DNA from 3 places in the Pantoea sp. SGAir0418 genome. Region 1 is predicted to be linked to each of the others. Evidence: predicted binding sites of a transcription regulator. Region 1 holds the regulator's gene; each other region holds the start of a gene.
The links. The regulator Fur, encoded in region 1, represses iron uptake genes when iron is present. The targets are predictions, from matches to a motif close to ATAATAATGAGAACNACTATCAA.
Positions count from the first base shown of each region.

Region 2: the regulator Fur is predicted to act here: its motif matches at 1,959-1,981, upstream of C1N84_RS03510 (TonB-dependent receptor domain-containing protein).
Region 3: the regulator Fur is predicted to act here: its motif matches at 2,788-2,810, upstream of C1N84_RS11000 (TonB-dependent siderophore receptor).

Region 1 covers NZ_CP027911.1:2,825,950-2,830,849, reverse strand. Annotated here, with positions in the region: gene nagE (N-acetylglucosamine-specific PTS transporter subunit IIBC) at 1-157, shown strand, start outside; gene glnS (glutamine--tRNA ligase) at 309-1,976, shown strand; gene C1N84_RS13180 (hypothetical protein) at 2,213-2,608, shown strand; gene fur (ferric iron uptake transcriptional regulator) at 2,670-3,119, opposite strand; gene fldA (flavodoxin FldA) at 3,472-4,002, opposite strand; gene ybfE (LexA regulated protein) at 4,140-4,415, opposite strand; gene ybfF (esterase) at 4,585-4,900, opposite strand, start outside.
Region 2 covers NZ_CP027911.1:765,606-770,505, reverse strand. Annotated here, with positions in the region: gene C1N84_RS03510 (TonB-dependent receptor domain-containing protein) at 1-1,712, opposite strand, end outside; gene C1N84_RS03505 (SelT/SelW/SelH family protein) at 2,055-2,342, shown strand; gene C1N84_RS03500 (PadR family transcriptional regulator) at 2,348-2,887, opposite strand; gene C1N84_RS03495 (siderophore-interacting protein) at 2,973-3,746, opposite strand; gene dnaJ (molecular chaperone DnaJ) at 4,122-4,900, opposite strand, start outside.
Region 3 covers NZ_CP027911.1:2,378,129-2,383,028, reverse strand. Annotated here, with positions in the region: gene C1N84_RS11010 (flagellar brake protein) at 1-122, opposite strand, end outside; gene C1N84_RS11005 (GlsB/YeaQ/YmgE family stress response membrane protein) at 307-555, shown strand; gene C1N84_RS11000 (TonB-dependent siderophore receptor) at 618-2,714, opposite strand; gene treA (alpha,alpha-trehalase TreA) at 2,959-4,635, opposite strand; gene ghrA (glyoxylate/hydroxypyruvate reductase GhrA) at 4,842-4,900, shown strand, end outside.

The sequences.
Region 1 (4,900 bases):
GATCCTCGAAATGGATCTGGACTTCCTCAACGCCAATGCGCGTTCGATGATCAGCCCGGTGGTGGTCAGCAACAGCGATGATTTTGCTGGTCTGAATCTGCTGGCAGGCGGTACCGTGGTGGCAGGTGTTACCCCGCTGTACGAAGTCAAAAATTAACACGTTTTGATCGTCACTGAAGGCAGGAAGCAATTCCTGCCTTTTTTGTTTTAAAACGACCAACAAACGGTTGTTTCCCTTCAGCGCTTTGTGGATCATACTCCGTTACTTCGTGGTACAAATCACCCGCTATTGTTTTGAGGATTTTGAGATGAGTGAGGCTGAAGCCCGCCCAACGAACTTTATTCGTCAGATCATCGACGAAGATTTGGCGAGCGGTAAGCACAACAGTGTGCATACCCGTTTCCCGCCTGAGCCCAATGGTTACCTGCATATTGGCCATGCAAAATCGATCTGCCTGAACTTTGGTATCGCACAAGATTATCAGGGGCAGTGCAACCTGCGTTTCGACGACACCAATCCGGTCAAAGAGGATATGGAGTTCGTTGAATCGATCAAGAATGATGTGCAATGGCTGGGCTTTGAGTGGAGCGGCAACATTCGTTACTCCTCTGACTACTTTGACCAACTGTTCAACTACGCGGTTGAGCTGGTCAACAAAGGCCTGGCCTACGTTGACGAGCTGTCGCCAGAGCAGATCCGTGAATACCGCGGCACGCTAACCGCGCCGGGCAAAAACAGCCCGTATCGCGATCGCAGCGTGGAAGAGAACCTGGCGCTGTTCCAGAAGATGCGTGATGGCGGCTTCGAAGAGGGCAAAGCCTGCCTGCGTGCCAAAATCGACATGGCATCCAGCTTTATTGTGATGCGCGATCCGGTGCTGTACCGCATTAAATTTGCCGAACACCACCAGACTGGCAACAAGTGGTGCATCTATCCGATGTACGACTTTACCCACTGCATCTCCGATGCGCTGGAAGGCATCACCCATTCCCTGTGTACGCTGGAGTTCCAGGACAACCGTCGTCTCTACGACTGGGTGCTGGATCACATCACTATTCCGGTGCATCCGCGTCAGTACGAGTTTTCGCGCCTGAATCTGGAATATGCGGTGATGTCGAAGCGTAAGCTGACACAGCTGGTGAGCGAGAAGATTGTTGAAGGCTGGGACGATCCGCGCATGCTGACCGTATCCGGTCTGCGCCGTCGTGGCTATAGCGCGGCGTCAATCCGCGAATTCTGTCGCCGTATCGGTGTGACCAAGCAGGACAACATTGTTGAGATGGCGTCGCTGGAGTCGTGCATTCGTGACGACCTCAACGAGAACGCGCCGCGCGCCATGGCGGTGCTGGATCCGCTGAAAGTGGTGATCGAGAACCTGCCGGCCGGGCATGAAGAAATCATCAGCATGCCGAACCATCCGAACAAGCCGGAGATGGGCACGCGTGAGGTGCCGTTCAGCCGTGAGGTGTGGATCGATCGCGCCGACTTCCGTGAAGAGGCCAACAAGCAGTACAAACGTCTGGTGCTGGGTAAAGAAGTTCGTCTGCGCAACGCTTATGTCATTCGTGCCGAGCGCGTGGCGAAAGATGAAGCCGGCAACATTACCTGCATCTACGCTACCTGCGATGTCGACACCCTGAGCAAAGATCCGGCCGATGGCCGCAAGGTGAAAGGCGTTATCCATTGGGTGTCGGCGATTCACGCGCTGCCTGCCGAATTCCGTCTGTACGATCGTCTGTTCAGCGTGCCAAACCCGGGCGCGGCCGAGGATTTCCTCACCACCATCAACCCGAACTCGCTGGAGATCAAACAGGGCTTCGTTGAGCCGGGTCTGCGTGCCGCCAGTGCGCTGGCACCGTATCAGTTTGAGCGCGAAGGTTACTTCTGCGCTGACAGCGTGTACTCGCAGCCGTCGAAACTGGTGTTCAACCGCACCGTGGGTCTGCGTGATACCTGGGCAAAAATCGGCGAATAATTTTACTGCTTGATAGCACGATATGATCAGCAAAGGGCGAGCAATCGCCCTTTTTTATTGCCCGTTATCTGCAAACGGGAATCGATTATGCTGAACCAGACAAAAAACAGTAATCGCGCGCGATTACGACTAATCTGACTTTAATAAAATTAACTAATTTACCCGTGTGAAATCATTATTTTCAGGTAGGCTATGCGCTCTTAAATGTTGCTGTGCGGGTTAGCGAAGGAAGAAAAATGACAAGTCTCGCTCTGGAAGCCAAACATAGCGTGGTGGTTTTACATCAGCTTATCGAACGTATTTTTAATCAGGCCGAAGGCAGCGATGACAGTATGGACCTGCTGCTGTCGCACTTTCATCCCGACTTCAAAATGGTGACGCCGCAAGGCAAACAGCTCGATCTCAATGACACTGAAACCCTGTTTCGCAAACTGCACGGGCAGCGGGAAGGGATGCGAATCGCCACCAGTGAGCATGCCATCATTTCCCAGCAGCAGCAGGAAGTGACCATTCAGTATCACGAACTGCAAATGCTTAACGGCAATAACCAGACCCGCATTTCGCTGGCGGTGCTGGACTGCAGCACGCCTGTTCCGCGCTGGCGCTATTTGCAGGAAACGCTGGTCGCCTGAACGCAGCCATAAAAAAACCGGTGCCTGGCACCGGTTTTTTTATACTGCATAGCATATTCAATTACTGATCGTGGAGCGTCTCGTCTTCGCGGCAGTCTCCCAGCGCACAGTGGCCGTACAGATACAGGCTGTGGTTGCTGAGTTTGATACCGTGGCGTGTTGCAATCTCACGCTGACGCGTTTCGATAGATTCATCGCTAAACTCGATCACTTTGCCGCAGTCGAGGCAAATCAGGTGATCATGGTGATGCTGCTGGGTCAGTTCGAACACGGATTTCCCGCCTTCGAAGTTATGACGCGTCACGATGCCGGCGTCGTCAAACTGGTTCAGAACACGGTATACCGTCGCCAGACCAATCTCTTCGCCCATGTCGATCAGGCGTTTGTACAAATCTTCCGCACTGACATGATGGGACTCGGGTCCGGGTCCCTGAAGCACTTCCAGAATCTTCAGTCTGGGCAGCGTGACTTTCAGGCCAGCCTTTTTCAATGCGGAGTTGTTGTCAGTCATGCGGATATTGTCCTGTTACTTTGCTAGTCACTTACGGCGCAAAGGCCTTGAATGTGTGGTCAACGCGCATTCTCATTTGCGTCTCATTATAGAGCTCAGCCTGCGAAATGAAAACCGGCTGCGGCGGACAATTCCCCGGATGCTGTAAGGAGAAATGTCGTGAACCTCAGCGGGATCGTGCAGATCGATGTTCCTTTTCGCGCAGTCTCAGTCTGATGCCCGAGGAATAAGCAGATGACCGTTGCGGGTATTCTACAGAATTGAGGGAAAAAGTTAAAAAACCGTAGCTATTATTTTTATAGGTAATTCCATTGCCCGATGTGAGCCAGCGCCCACATCGGACAGGAAAGCATCAGGCTTCGATGATCGCCTGCAGCTGCAGCTCGTCAAAGATCTGCTTAACCCATTTGTCGACGCGCTCGTTAGTCAGTTCAGGCTGACGATCTTCATCGATGGCGAGGCCGAGAAAGTGTTTGTCGTCTGCCAGACCTTTAGAGGCTTCGAAGTGGTAACCTTCGGTTGGCCAGTGGCCCACAATCACTGCGCCGTTTGGCTCAATGATGTCGCGAATGGTGCCCATCGCGTCACAGAAGTACTCGGCGTAATCTTCCTGATCGCCGCAGCCAAACAGCGCCACCAGCTTACCGTTAAAATCAATCTCTTCCAGCGTCGGGAAGAAGTCATCCCAGTCGCACTGGGCTTCACCGTAGTACCAGGTCGGAATACCCAGCAGCAGAATATCGAATGCTTCGAGATCTTCTTTGGTGCTCTTAGCAATGTCATGCACTTCGGCGACATCTTTACCCAGTTGTTTCTGGATCATTTTTGCAATGTTTTCAGTGTTGCCGGTATCGCTGCCGAAGAAAATGCCTACGATTGCCATGGAGTGAGTAACCTCTTAAATCCTGATTGTGAAAGTAAGTCAGAAGACGACACAGTTATGCGAATGATAGCAGACCGGCGAAAAGCGCGGAATGTGTAAAGCGCTGAGTTTGTGTTCCAGCGTGCGGTCTGCGCACGTTACGCCAGTTTGAGCTGCGCCAGCAGCATTTGTTCAATCAGTTCACTGCGGCTGATGTTCTGCTGCTCGGCCAGCGTATTAAGCGCGTCGACCGCTTCGCTGGACATTTTCAGCTCAACGCGGCGCAGGCCGCGCACCCGGTCGCGCTTCAGCTGGTTGCGCTTATTAATGCGCAGCTGCTCATCACGCGACAGCGGACTGGTTTTAGGGCGACCGGGACGCCGCTCGTCTGCGAAGAGATCGAGCGTGGTACGATCTGTCTGTTCTTTTGCCATGGTTTGTGAAACTGCGTGGGCGCGAACGGCGGAAAGGCGCTGCGCGATTTAAACATTTATCGGCCCGACCGCGGCGAAAAAAGCATCCGCGGCAAATTTTTAGCGCGACATCATACTCCAGCGCCCGGCGCGACGCCAACCCTAAACCGCCCGTAGCAAGCTTTTGCTTTTACAGGTTAAAAAAGCGGCGCACCGCGCGCAGCACGGCATCGGGTTTTTCGGCATGCACCCAGTGGCCAGCACCGCTGATAATGTGCGCCTGCGCCTGCGGGAACTGGCGCAGCAGCGCATCACGGTGCTGATTGTCCAGATAGGGTGAATCACCGCCGCGAATAAACAGCGCCGGATGAGGCCACGCGGGCACCTCCTGCCAGCCGGAGAGCACCGGATAATTGTCCCATAACACCGGCACGTTGAAGCGCCATTCGCCTTCATGGAAAGATTTCAGAATGAACTGAATCACGCCTTCTTCGCGCACGTGCTCA
Region 2 (4,900 bases), 2.0 Mb from region 1:
TTGTAGAACACCGAGGTATTGAGGGTGATGCCGTCGGTCGGCTGTCCTTTCAGACCCCACTCAAAATTGTTGCTGGTCTCGGTTTTCAGATCGGCATTACCAATCAGCGCATACTGCGCGCTGCCGGCGTAGCTTGAACCAAGGTTCCACGAGCCGTACAGCTGGCTGGTGGTCGGATACTCCACGCCGCGCTTATATTGCAGCCAGGTGGTGAGCGCCGGGTTGATATCGTACTGGAAGGTCAGTGACGGCAGCACTTCGGTGTCTGAATTGGTCTTCCCGTACAGTTTTTCCACCTGCTCTTCGGTCAGCACCGTGCTGCCGTTGGTCAGATCGCCGAGGTTCTTCGGTTTGGTGCTTTGATGAATAACGCGCACGCCGGGAATCACCGCGAAATTGTGGCTATCGAGATCGAAATTGATTTTATCCTGCAGATAACCGGCCACGGTCCAGGAACGGCTGTCTGACTGCGGCTGGGTGATGATGCCGAAGGTGCCCGGGTTCGGCTCCTGGCGGAACGGACGCTCGCTGTTCTCCACGCGCGCGTTGACGCCGCCGCTCAGCTCGTGGCGGCCGAGGGTTTTGCTGGCGCGCGTGTCAAACCCTAAGGTATCGACGTTGTAGTCAGAGTAGACGAAGCCGTACTGACTGGCGCTGGTCGGTAACCAGGTGGTGTCGTGCGCCTCGGTTTGCTGCCAGTAAACCCGCGTGGTCAGCGTATCGATCATCTCGTTGTACGGTGTCCACTCATCGGCAAGATTAATGCCCCAGCGGCGCGAATCGCTCTGCTGTTGCGCAGTGCCCCAAATAGTGTTGCCGCTGCTGCTGTCCCAGGTATCGTAGTGGGTGTGATTGGTTTTGTGGTAGTAGTCGAAGGTGGCGCTCAGCTTGTGCTGATCGTTTGGCTGCCAGATGCCCGACGTCATAAAGGCATCCGAGTGCCAGTTGGCCGGGTAGGCGTCTTTTACGCCGCTGTTGTTGCGCGTCTGCTGGCCGTCGCGGCGGCTGTAAACAAACAGGCCGCGCAGTTCATCATCCCCTGCCGCCGCAGTGATGCCGTTGTGCCAGCTGCGGTCTGCCGAACTGTAGTCGCTCTGATAACCGAAATAGTGGGTTTTATCGCTGCTGAGATAGTCGTCCGGCGACTTGTTATGAAACGATACGTTACCGCCGATTGCGGTGTTAGGTTGTTCCACCGATGTCGCGCCCTTCTCAATTTCGACGCTACCAAACATATACGGGTCGATGTAGTCGCGACCAATACCGAAGGTATTGTTACCGGCGCGACTGACGTACGGACGACCGGTGGCGTCCGGTACCGGAATGCCATCAATATCCAGACCGACACGGTTACTTTCCAGCCCGCGAATGTTGTAGCCGGTATAGCCTGCACGGTCAAAGCCGCTTTTACCGGCTGACGAACCGCCCGCCGCGCCAGTGGCGCTGACCAGCGGCTCATAACGCATGATCGAACCGAAGTCATTGGCGCCGCGTTTTTGCAGATCGCTGGCGGTGAGCGTGGTTTTGCTGCCAGCCTGCTGCTTTGGTGCGGTAACGGTCATTACCGGTTCATTGCTGCTGTTGTTCTCTGCGGAACGCGCCAGCGTACTGCTGTCGCTGGCGGCATAGCTGCAGGCTGCGTGAATGGCTGAAGCAAGAACAGCGACTTTACACAGACGCTGCTGAACAGTTCCCTGAAGGTTGAAAGACATGCGCGAAATACCTGGTTAATTGTTAGTATTCGCTCACTTGTTTGCTGCCAGAAAAACACGGCTTTATGCTAAAAACCGTGAAACAGCGCGTCACGCTGGCCAGATAATGTTATCGATCCCGGCACCTGTGGCACAGTGTCATGCGCGCTTGAGTGCACAGCTGCCGTATATAACTGGCCGCGGTGCCGCAGGGATGCCTGTGGGATTTATAGAGAGTCAAATGATGGCGAAAACAATTTAATGCAATTGGTAATCATTATCAATATCATTTGCATCAAGATGTATCTTTGTGCGCACAATTTGTTAACCCATGATTAATCAAGCACTAACAGGAGGGATAGGATGGCAGATAAACCGGCAGTAACCATTCACTACTGTACCCAATGTAACTGGCTGCTGCGTTCGGCGTGGATGGCGCAGGAGTTGCTGCATACCTTTGCCAGCGATCTCAGCGCGGTCACGCTCCAGCCCGGCAGCGGCGGCGTATTCAAGATTAGCATTGATGGTCAGGTAATTTGGGAACGCAAACAGGAAGGCGGCTTTCCCGATGCGGCAGCACTGAAGCAGCGGGTGCGCGATGTCTGCTGGCCGGATCGCGAACTGGGGCACGTGGACAAGAAGAAACCGTAACGCGCTTAGCTGTTGGCGATCTTCTCTGCCGCGTCCTGCAGCGCCGCCACGACAATGTCCACCGTGGCCGGTGAAATCTGCTCCTGCGATAACCGGTGATTGAGCGTATAGCGAAGCGTATGGATCGCCTGCTCCACCTGCGGAATGCTGCGGTTGTTGACCAGGATCGCCAGCGAAGTGAGCCGCCCGATAATCACCGCCACGTTTTCGCCATTTTCCGCCAGCAGCGCGCGGCCCGCATCGTTAAGCGCGTAGGCTTTGCGCGTGGCCTGGGCATCCACCACGCGAATGGCGTCCATCTCTTCCAGCAGCGTCAGGTTGGGATAAATAATGCCGGGGCTGGGGGAATATTCGCCTTTCGACAACTCTTCCACCGACTTGATCAGCTCATAACCGTGCGCCGCGCCGCTGGCCAGAAAGTGCAGCATCAGCAGGCGAATATCACTGGCATCCAGCATCCTTTCGCGCCGCTTTCTGCGTGCGCCGGCACAGCTGGCACGCTGTGCCGCATCGGCGTGCTCTGGAACATCCCGCTGCTGTTTCATCGCCTTCCCGGGGTCAGTTGAGGGAGGTTGATAGTAGTCTGGTGCCTGGTAAAATTCAACACAGGCGGCAGCGGGCGGGCGCCGGTTATTTCTGATGCCAGTAAGCGACGGCGCGCACCAGGTCGCTGTGCGCCGCACGTTGCTGAGTAAAGTAATCGCTCAGCTTTTTCACCGCCGCGCCTTCGCCGGTCAGCCAGATGAAGTAGTCATCAGCAGGCAGCATAATCGGGTCCAGCAGCGGCGTCAGCGCCTCAGTCTGCATGTTGCCGCTGCCGAGCCAGCTCACCGTGACGTCCGGCAGGTCGCCAAGATACGCGCGGCCGACTGGCTCATCAACACAGGCCAGCAGATGAATCTGTTGTGCCTGCATTTCCTGATAGCGGCGCTTAAATGCCGGCAGACCGGTCTCATCGCACACATAAATCTGACAGGCATAATCCACCGGCACGACGCATGAGCCGCGCGGGCCGCCCATCGCAATGCGATCGCCCGGCTGAGCGGCACTCGCCCAGCTGCTGGCGACGCCGCCGTCGTGGATGTAAAAATCCAGCGTCAGCGAATCGCTGCCATTAAAAGCCAGCGGCGTATAGTCGCGCGCCGCCGGACGTACGCCGTCAGGCCAGACGATGCCTTCGTCGGTCATGTGTGGCAGCGCCAGCGCACCGCCCGGCGTATCCGGGAAAAACACTTTGATGTGGTCGTCAAAAGAGGGCGAGTGGAACCCCGCCAGATCGCTGCCGCTAAAGACGATGCGCCAGAAGGCATCGGCCACCCGCGTTTTGCTGGCGACGGTGATGTGACGGAAGCGTAATTCATTGCGCACGCGTTGTGGAGCGCGATAGTGAGTCGGGTTTGGCAACGTTTCTCTCCCTGCAGCGACGGTCCCGCGCTACTGCGCTGCCGCACACCGCTGATGGTGCATGTTATCGGAAATCATTCTCATTAAACGCCTTGCAAGATACCTATGATATATTTTCGACGCAATGCCGAAAAATGCTATTGGCGAAAACGGAACCGGTTTTTGCAAGGTGAGGGGGCGTTTGTTGGCGGGGATTTTCACGGCTTGAGGTCGCCATAAATGGCGACCCTACAGCGTGTCAGCGTATTTTTGAAAGGTAACGGCTGTCGGGGATGTGAATGACGAAAAACAATGCCGTTGAATATCTGCACGGCAGAACTGCGCATAAAAAAAGCGGAGAGTTGCCTCTCCGCTTGTTACTGCCTGCGCACCCGCTTAGCGGGTCAGATCGTCAAAGAACTTCTTTACGCCGTCGAAGAAGCTTTTCGAACGCGGGCTGTTTTTCTCGCCGGTAGGTCCGCCGAAGCTCTCTTCCAGCTCGCGCAGCAGCGCTTTTTGCTTGTCGTTGAGGCTGACCGGGGTTTCCACCACCACGCGACACAGCAGATCGCCGACCGCACCGCCGCGCACCGACTTCACGCCTTTGCCGCGCATGCGGAACAGTTTGCCGGTCTGGGTTTCTGCCGGCACTTTCAGCTTCACGCGACCGTCGAGCGTCGGCACTTCAATCTCGCCGCCCAGCGCTGCCATGGCAAAGTTGATCGGCACTTCGCAGTACAGGTTGTTATCTTCACGCTCGAAGATCGGGTGTTTCTTCACCGAAACCTGCACGTACAGATCGCCAGCCGGTGCGCCGTGTTCGCCCGCTTCACCTTCTCCGCTGAGGCGGATACGGTCGCCGGTATCGACGCCTGCCGGGATTTTCACCGACAGCGTTTTCTGGCGCTCAACGCGGCCATGGCCGTGACAGGCGTTGCACGGATCTTTAATCACCGAGCCGCGACCGTGACAGGTCGGACAGGCTTGCTGCACGGTAAAGAAGCCCTGACGCATCTGTACCTGGCCCGCACCGTGACAGGTCGGACAGGTCTGCGGCTGGGTGCCCGCTTTGGCGCCGCTGCCGTGGCAGACATCACACTCTTCCAGCGTTGGAATGCGGATCTCTTTGGTCACGCCGCGTACCGCTTCTTCCAGCGTCAGTTCCATGTTGTAGC
Region 3 (4,900 bases), 450 kb from region 1:
ATGAACTGACCACGGGAGAAATTGACCATCAGCAGGGTTTGATAACGCAACAAATCCTTCATCACGTTCAACACCGCCAGCGTACCGCGCTTGAGATATTGTTCTTTATCGGCGTCTTTCACGTCCTGCTCCACCTGTCCGATTGCTATTTTACGAGTGCCACTGCTCTTCGTCGGTTATCGACCGGGGCGGTAAAAGCTTTAGCCGGCGTGAACGAATTCATCATGATGTTGATGTAGCAGAGAAAAAATTCCCGGCTATACTTAGCGCGATGAACACCTTGATTCATAACGTAAGGAGCAGCAAATGGGTATTCTTTCATGGATTATTTTTGGTCTGATTGCCGGGATTATCGCTAAATGGATCATGCCAGGTAAAGATGGCGGCGGATTTATTTTGACCGTGGTACTCGGGATTGTCGGTGCGGTGGTGGGCGGCTGGATCAGTACCCTGTTCGGCTTTGGCCGGGTTGACGGCTTCAACTTTGGCAGCTTTGTGGTCGCGGTGATCGGTGCCATTGTGGTGCTGTGGATCTACCGTAAAGTCCGCAGCTGACGCCAAATCACGATTCAACAAGATCCGCAGTCCCGTCCGGGGCTGCGGATTTTTTTATGTCGTCAGAAATCGTAGCCGATTGTGGCGGTCAGCGTCCGCTCCGCGCCGCGATAGCAGTAACCGGTGCCGTAGCAGGCTGCCAGATACTTTTTATCCGTCAGATTGCGGGCATTCAGCTGCAGCCAGGCACCTTTCAGATTCGGCTGCCACGCGCCCAGATCGGCGCGCAGCGAGGCGTCAAACAGGGTCACCGACGGCAAACGGGTGGTGTTTTCGTTATCGGCCCACTGGCGGCCAATATAGCGCACCCCGGCACCCGCGCTCAGGCCGTAATCAAACTGATAATGCCCCCACAGCGACGCCATGCTATTTGGCGTGACGTACGGCGTATGGCCATCGTTGCCGTCCACGGAATCCTTAAAGCGCAGATGGTTGAGCGTATAACCGGCAATGGTGCTGAACCGTTCGGTCAGCTGGCTGCGCGCCTCCAGTTCAATGCCCTGTGCATGCACTTTGCCGGACGGGGTGTAGGTGCCGTCCTGCACGTTACGGTTGGCCACATCGTTCTGTGTCAGATCGTACAGGGCCACGCTGTAGAGATCGCGCGTGCCGTTCGGCTGGTATTTCACCCCGGCTTCATACTGTTCTGAGGTGGTCGGTTTTAGCTGATTTCCGTCGGGATCGGTCAGCGAAGCCGGGGTAATCGCCTGGCTCCAGCTGACGTACGGCGACACGCCGTTATCAAAGGCGTACAGCAGCGCGGCGCGGCCGCTGACGTGATCGTCCTGACGACGACTATTGCCATTCTCTGACACGATGCGGTCATAGCGACCAGACAAATCCAGATGCCAGCGCTGCCACGCCATCTCATCCTGCAGATAGAGGCCGCTCTGATAGTAGCGGCGCGTCTGCGCTGTCCAGAGGTAATCCGGCTGGCTGCCGATGGCCTCGCCGCTCCAGGCATTCAGCGGTGAGGCAGCACCGCTGGCGTCGCTCAAATCATTTTTGTAGCGGTGATACTCCGCGCCCAGCGTGACGCGATGCTGCAGCGCACCGCTGGCAAACTCCGCCTGCAGCTGGTTATCAGTCGCCCACGCGCTGAGCGAAGAGCGCTCACCGGAGTAGTAGCGATTGAGCAGGTCCGGATTGTCGCTGTTCCAGCCAATCTGGTACACCTGGTCGAGCGCCACGCTGGAATGGCTGTAGCTGCCGGTGCTGTGCACCGACCATACCTCATCGAAACGGTGCGAAAAGTCGTAGCCGTAAATCTGCTCATGACGTTTGAACTGATCCAGCGCGCTGTCGCCCTCATAGAAGCCGTCGTTCAGCCAGCGGCCATTGTGGCTGTACAGCGTGCCTTCCGCCGGCACCGAGCCGTGATAGCCACCTGAGGGATCTTTTTGCAGATAAGCACGCAGCAGCAGGCTGGTGTCTTCATCCGGCTGCCACAGCAGCTGGGGTGACAGCGCATATTTCTCTTCGCGCGTGTGGTCGTACTGGGTATCGCTGTTGCGCGTGATGCCGGTCAGGCGGTACGCCCATTGATCGTTAATCGCATCGGTGTAATCAAAGGCGGCGCTGTTGCTGGCATTGCTGCCGGTGGCGAAGCGTAAATGGCCCTGTGAAGCAAACTGCGGCCGCTTCGTGACCATGTTCACCAGTCCGCCCGGCACCGTCTGACCATAAAGGGCAGAAGAGGGGCCTTTAATTACGTCGATGCGGTCAAGGAACCAGTTATCCACCTGCAGGATGTTGAAGCTGCCGCCGTCGCTCATCACGCGCAGACCGTCAAGGAAGGTGTTGTCGACGTCACCGCCGTGGAAACCGCGCAGCGAAATGGTGTCGTAACGCGTGGCCGTGCCACCAAAGTTGGTGAAAACCCCCGGGGTATAGCCCAGCGCCTGGTTCATATCCTGCGCGCCCTGATCGTCAATCTGCTGACGCGTCACCACGGAAATGGACTGCGGCGTGGTGACGAGTGGACGATCGCTTTTCGTGGCGCCGCTGCGGGTGGCGAGATAGTCCGCCGTGGGCGAGGTGGCGCTCTCCTGCGGCTGTGCGGTGACCACCAGAGAGGGTTCGGCTACGCCGAGTGCCGGAAACGCCAGCGCCAGCGCGCACAGCAGCCGGCCACGGTTGAGGGGGAACAGCGCGGTCATAATGATTCCTTTGGCTGAGAACAAAAGCCGCACCACACCAGCGCGGCGGTTAACGATGAGAAAAAGAGTCATTTTAAGATTGAGAATTATTATCTTTTAGTAAGGGGTGTTTCAAGATGTAAAAGATAAGTAATGGAAAAGTGTGATGCGCAGGGGGATGCTGCAGCGCCGGGCGTGGTCATCGCCTGGCTGTGGCATCGGGCCTGAGAAGCAGGTGCGCACGGCGGCGCACCTGACGTTAGGGTTATTTCGCCGCGTTTAGCGTCGGCATTGAGGGGATGTCGCGCGTGCTGTTACAGGTTTTATCTTTCGGACAATACTTATCCAGCAGCTTCAGCGTTACGCCGTTGGTCCAGCCAAAACCGTCCTGCAGCGGATACTCGCCACCACCACCACCGCCCAGCTGGGCACCGTCGACCACATACTTCTCGACCAGCTTGTGCTCGCGATCGTAAGTCTGCTGCACATTTTGCAGGAAGCGCAGACCAATCTGCTGCGCCAGCTGGTTCTGCTTATAGTGCTCCAGACCTTCAACCGCTACCCACTGCAGCGGCGCCCAGCCGTTAGGCGCATCCCACTGCTGGCCGTTGTTTACCGTCGTGGTGACCAGCCCGCCCGGTTTCAGCAGCTGTTTTTCCACGGCGGCGGCGGTACGTTCAGCCTGTTTGTCGCCCGCCAGCTGCATATACAGCGGGAACAGCGTGGCGGCGGTGAGCTGATTGTGCACCTGCTTTTTCTGGAAATCGTAGTCGGCATACCAGCCCTGTTTGTCATCCCACAGGTAACGATTGATCGCCGCCTGGCGCTTCTCTGCATCCGCCGCAAACTGCTGCGCTTTATCATTCTGTTTTGCCAGCTTCGCGGCTTTCGCCAGCGTCTGCTCCAGGTGGAACAGCAGGCTGTTGAGGTCCACCGGGGCCAGCTGGGTGGTGCGAATCGAGGCCAGATTGTGCGCATCGGTGAACCAGCGTGAGCTGAAGTCCCAGCCCGAGGCGGCGCCCGCGCGCAGATCGCGATACACCTGTTGTTTATTGCGCTCAGGCGCTTTTTTCGCGGTGTTGACATCGTCCAGCCAGGATTCGGTGCGCGGCACGTCACGGTCATCCCAGTAGCGATTGAGCAGGGTGCCGTCGCTCAGCTTCACCACGCGCTTGCTCGCCTGGCCGGCAGCCACCTTATCGCTGTCCGCCATCCAGTAGTCATACTCTTTTTGCAGCTGTGGCAGATACTGGCGGTAGACATCATCTCCCTTGTGGCTGGCCAGCAAATCCACCATCAGGCTGAAGAACGGCGGCTGCGAGCGGCTGAGATAGTAGCTGCGGTTGCCGTTAGGGATGTGGCCGTACTTGTCCAGCTCGCTGGCGAAGTTGTCCACCATATCCTGCACCCGATCCCAGTGGCCGCTCTCTGCCAGCCCGAGCATGGTGAAGTAGCTGTCCCAGTAATAGACTTCGCGGAAACGCCCGCCTGGCACCACGTACGGTTTCGGCAGTGGCAGCAGCGAATCGTACTGGCTGGCCGTTGGCGTGCTGCGCGTCAGCACCGGCCACAGGCCATTGATGTGCGCGCGCAGGCTCTGGCCGGCGGGCGGCACGTATTTATCCTGCGCTTTGGGCAGGATGAAGTTGGTGTCCACGAAGCGCCTGAGATCGAAATTACGCTGATTTTTCTGCATCTGCCAGTCGGCGAGAATCGACGCCGGGTCATATTTGGGGACCGCATCGGCAAAGGTTTTCTGGTCCGGATAAAATCTGGCCTGCTGCACGGCACTGAATAGTGGGCCGAGTCGCACATCCGGCGGCTGCGGCTGGGCGCTGAGCATGCGGCTGTTATCCTCAGCGTGCACAGCAGACGCGCTCAGCAGCGCCGCGCTGAGCAACAGGGTAAGACGCGCAGGCGTAAACACTACATTTTTTATCATCGGTTTTTCTCCTTGTCCGAAAAGGTGGTGCGCTAACGCATTGACCACCCGAACAACTTTAGACGTTAACGCGCCGCTTAGCCTTTTGCAGCGGCGGAAATGTGAAGCCTTCGCGATTAATCGCCGGAAAATTGCGGTGCGGTGCGGGTTTTTACTTGCCCTGCGCCTCTATTTGACTGAGGCTGAAAGAAAAAAAGGAGAGCAGTATGGAGATCATCTGGTATCACCCGTCACTGAATCCGCAGCCGTGGCTGGACGGCATGCG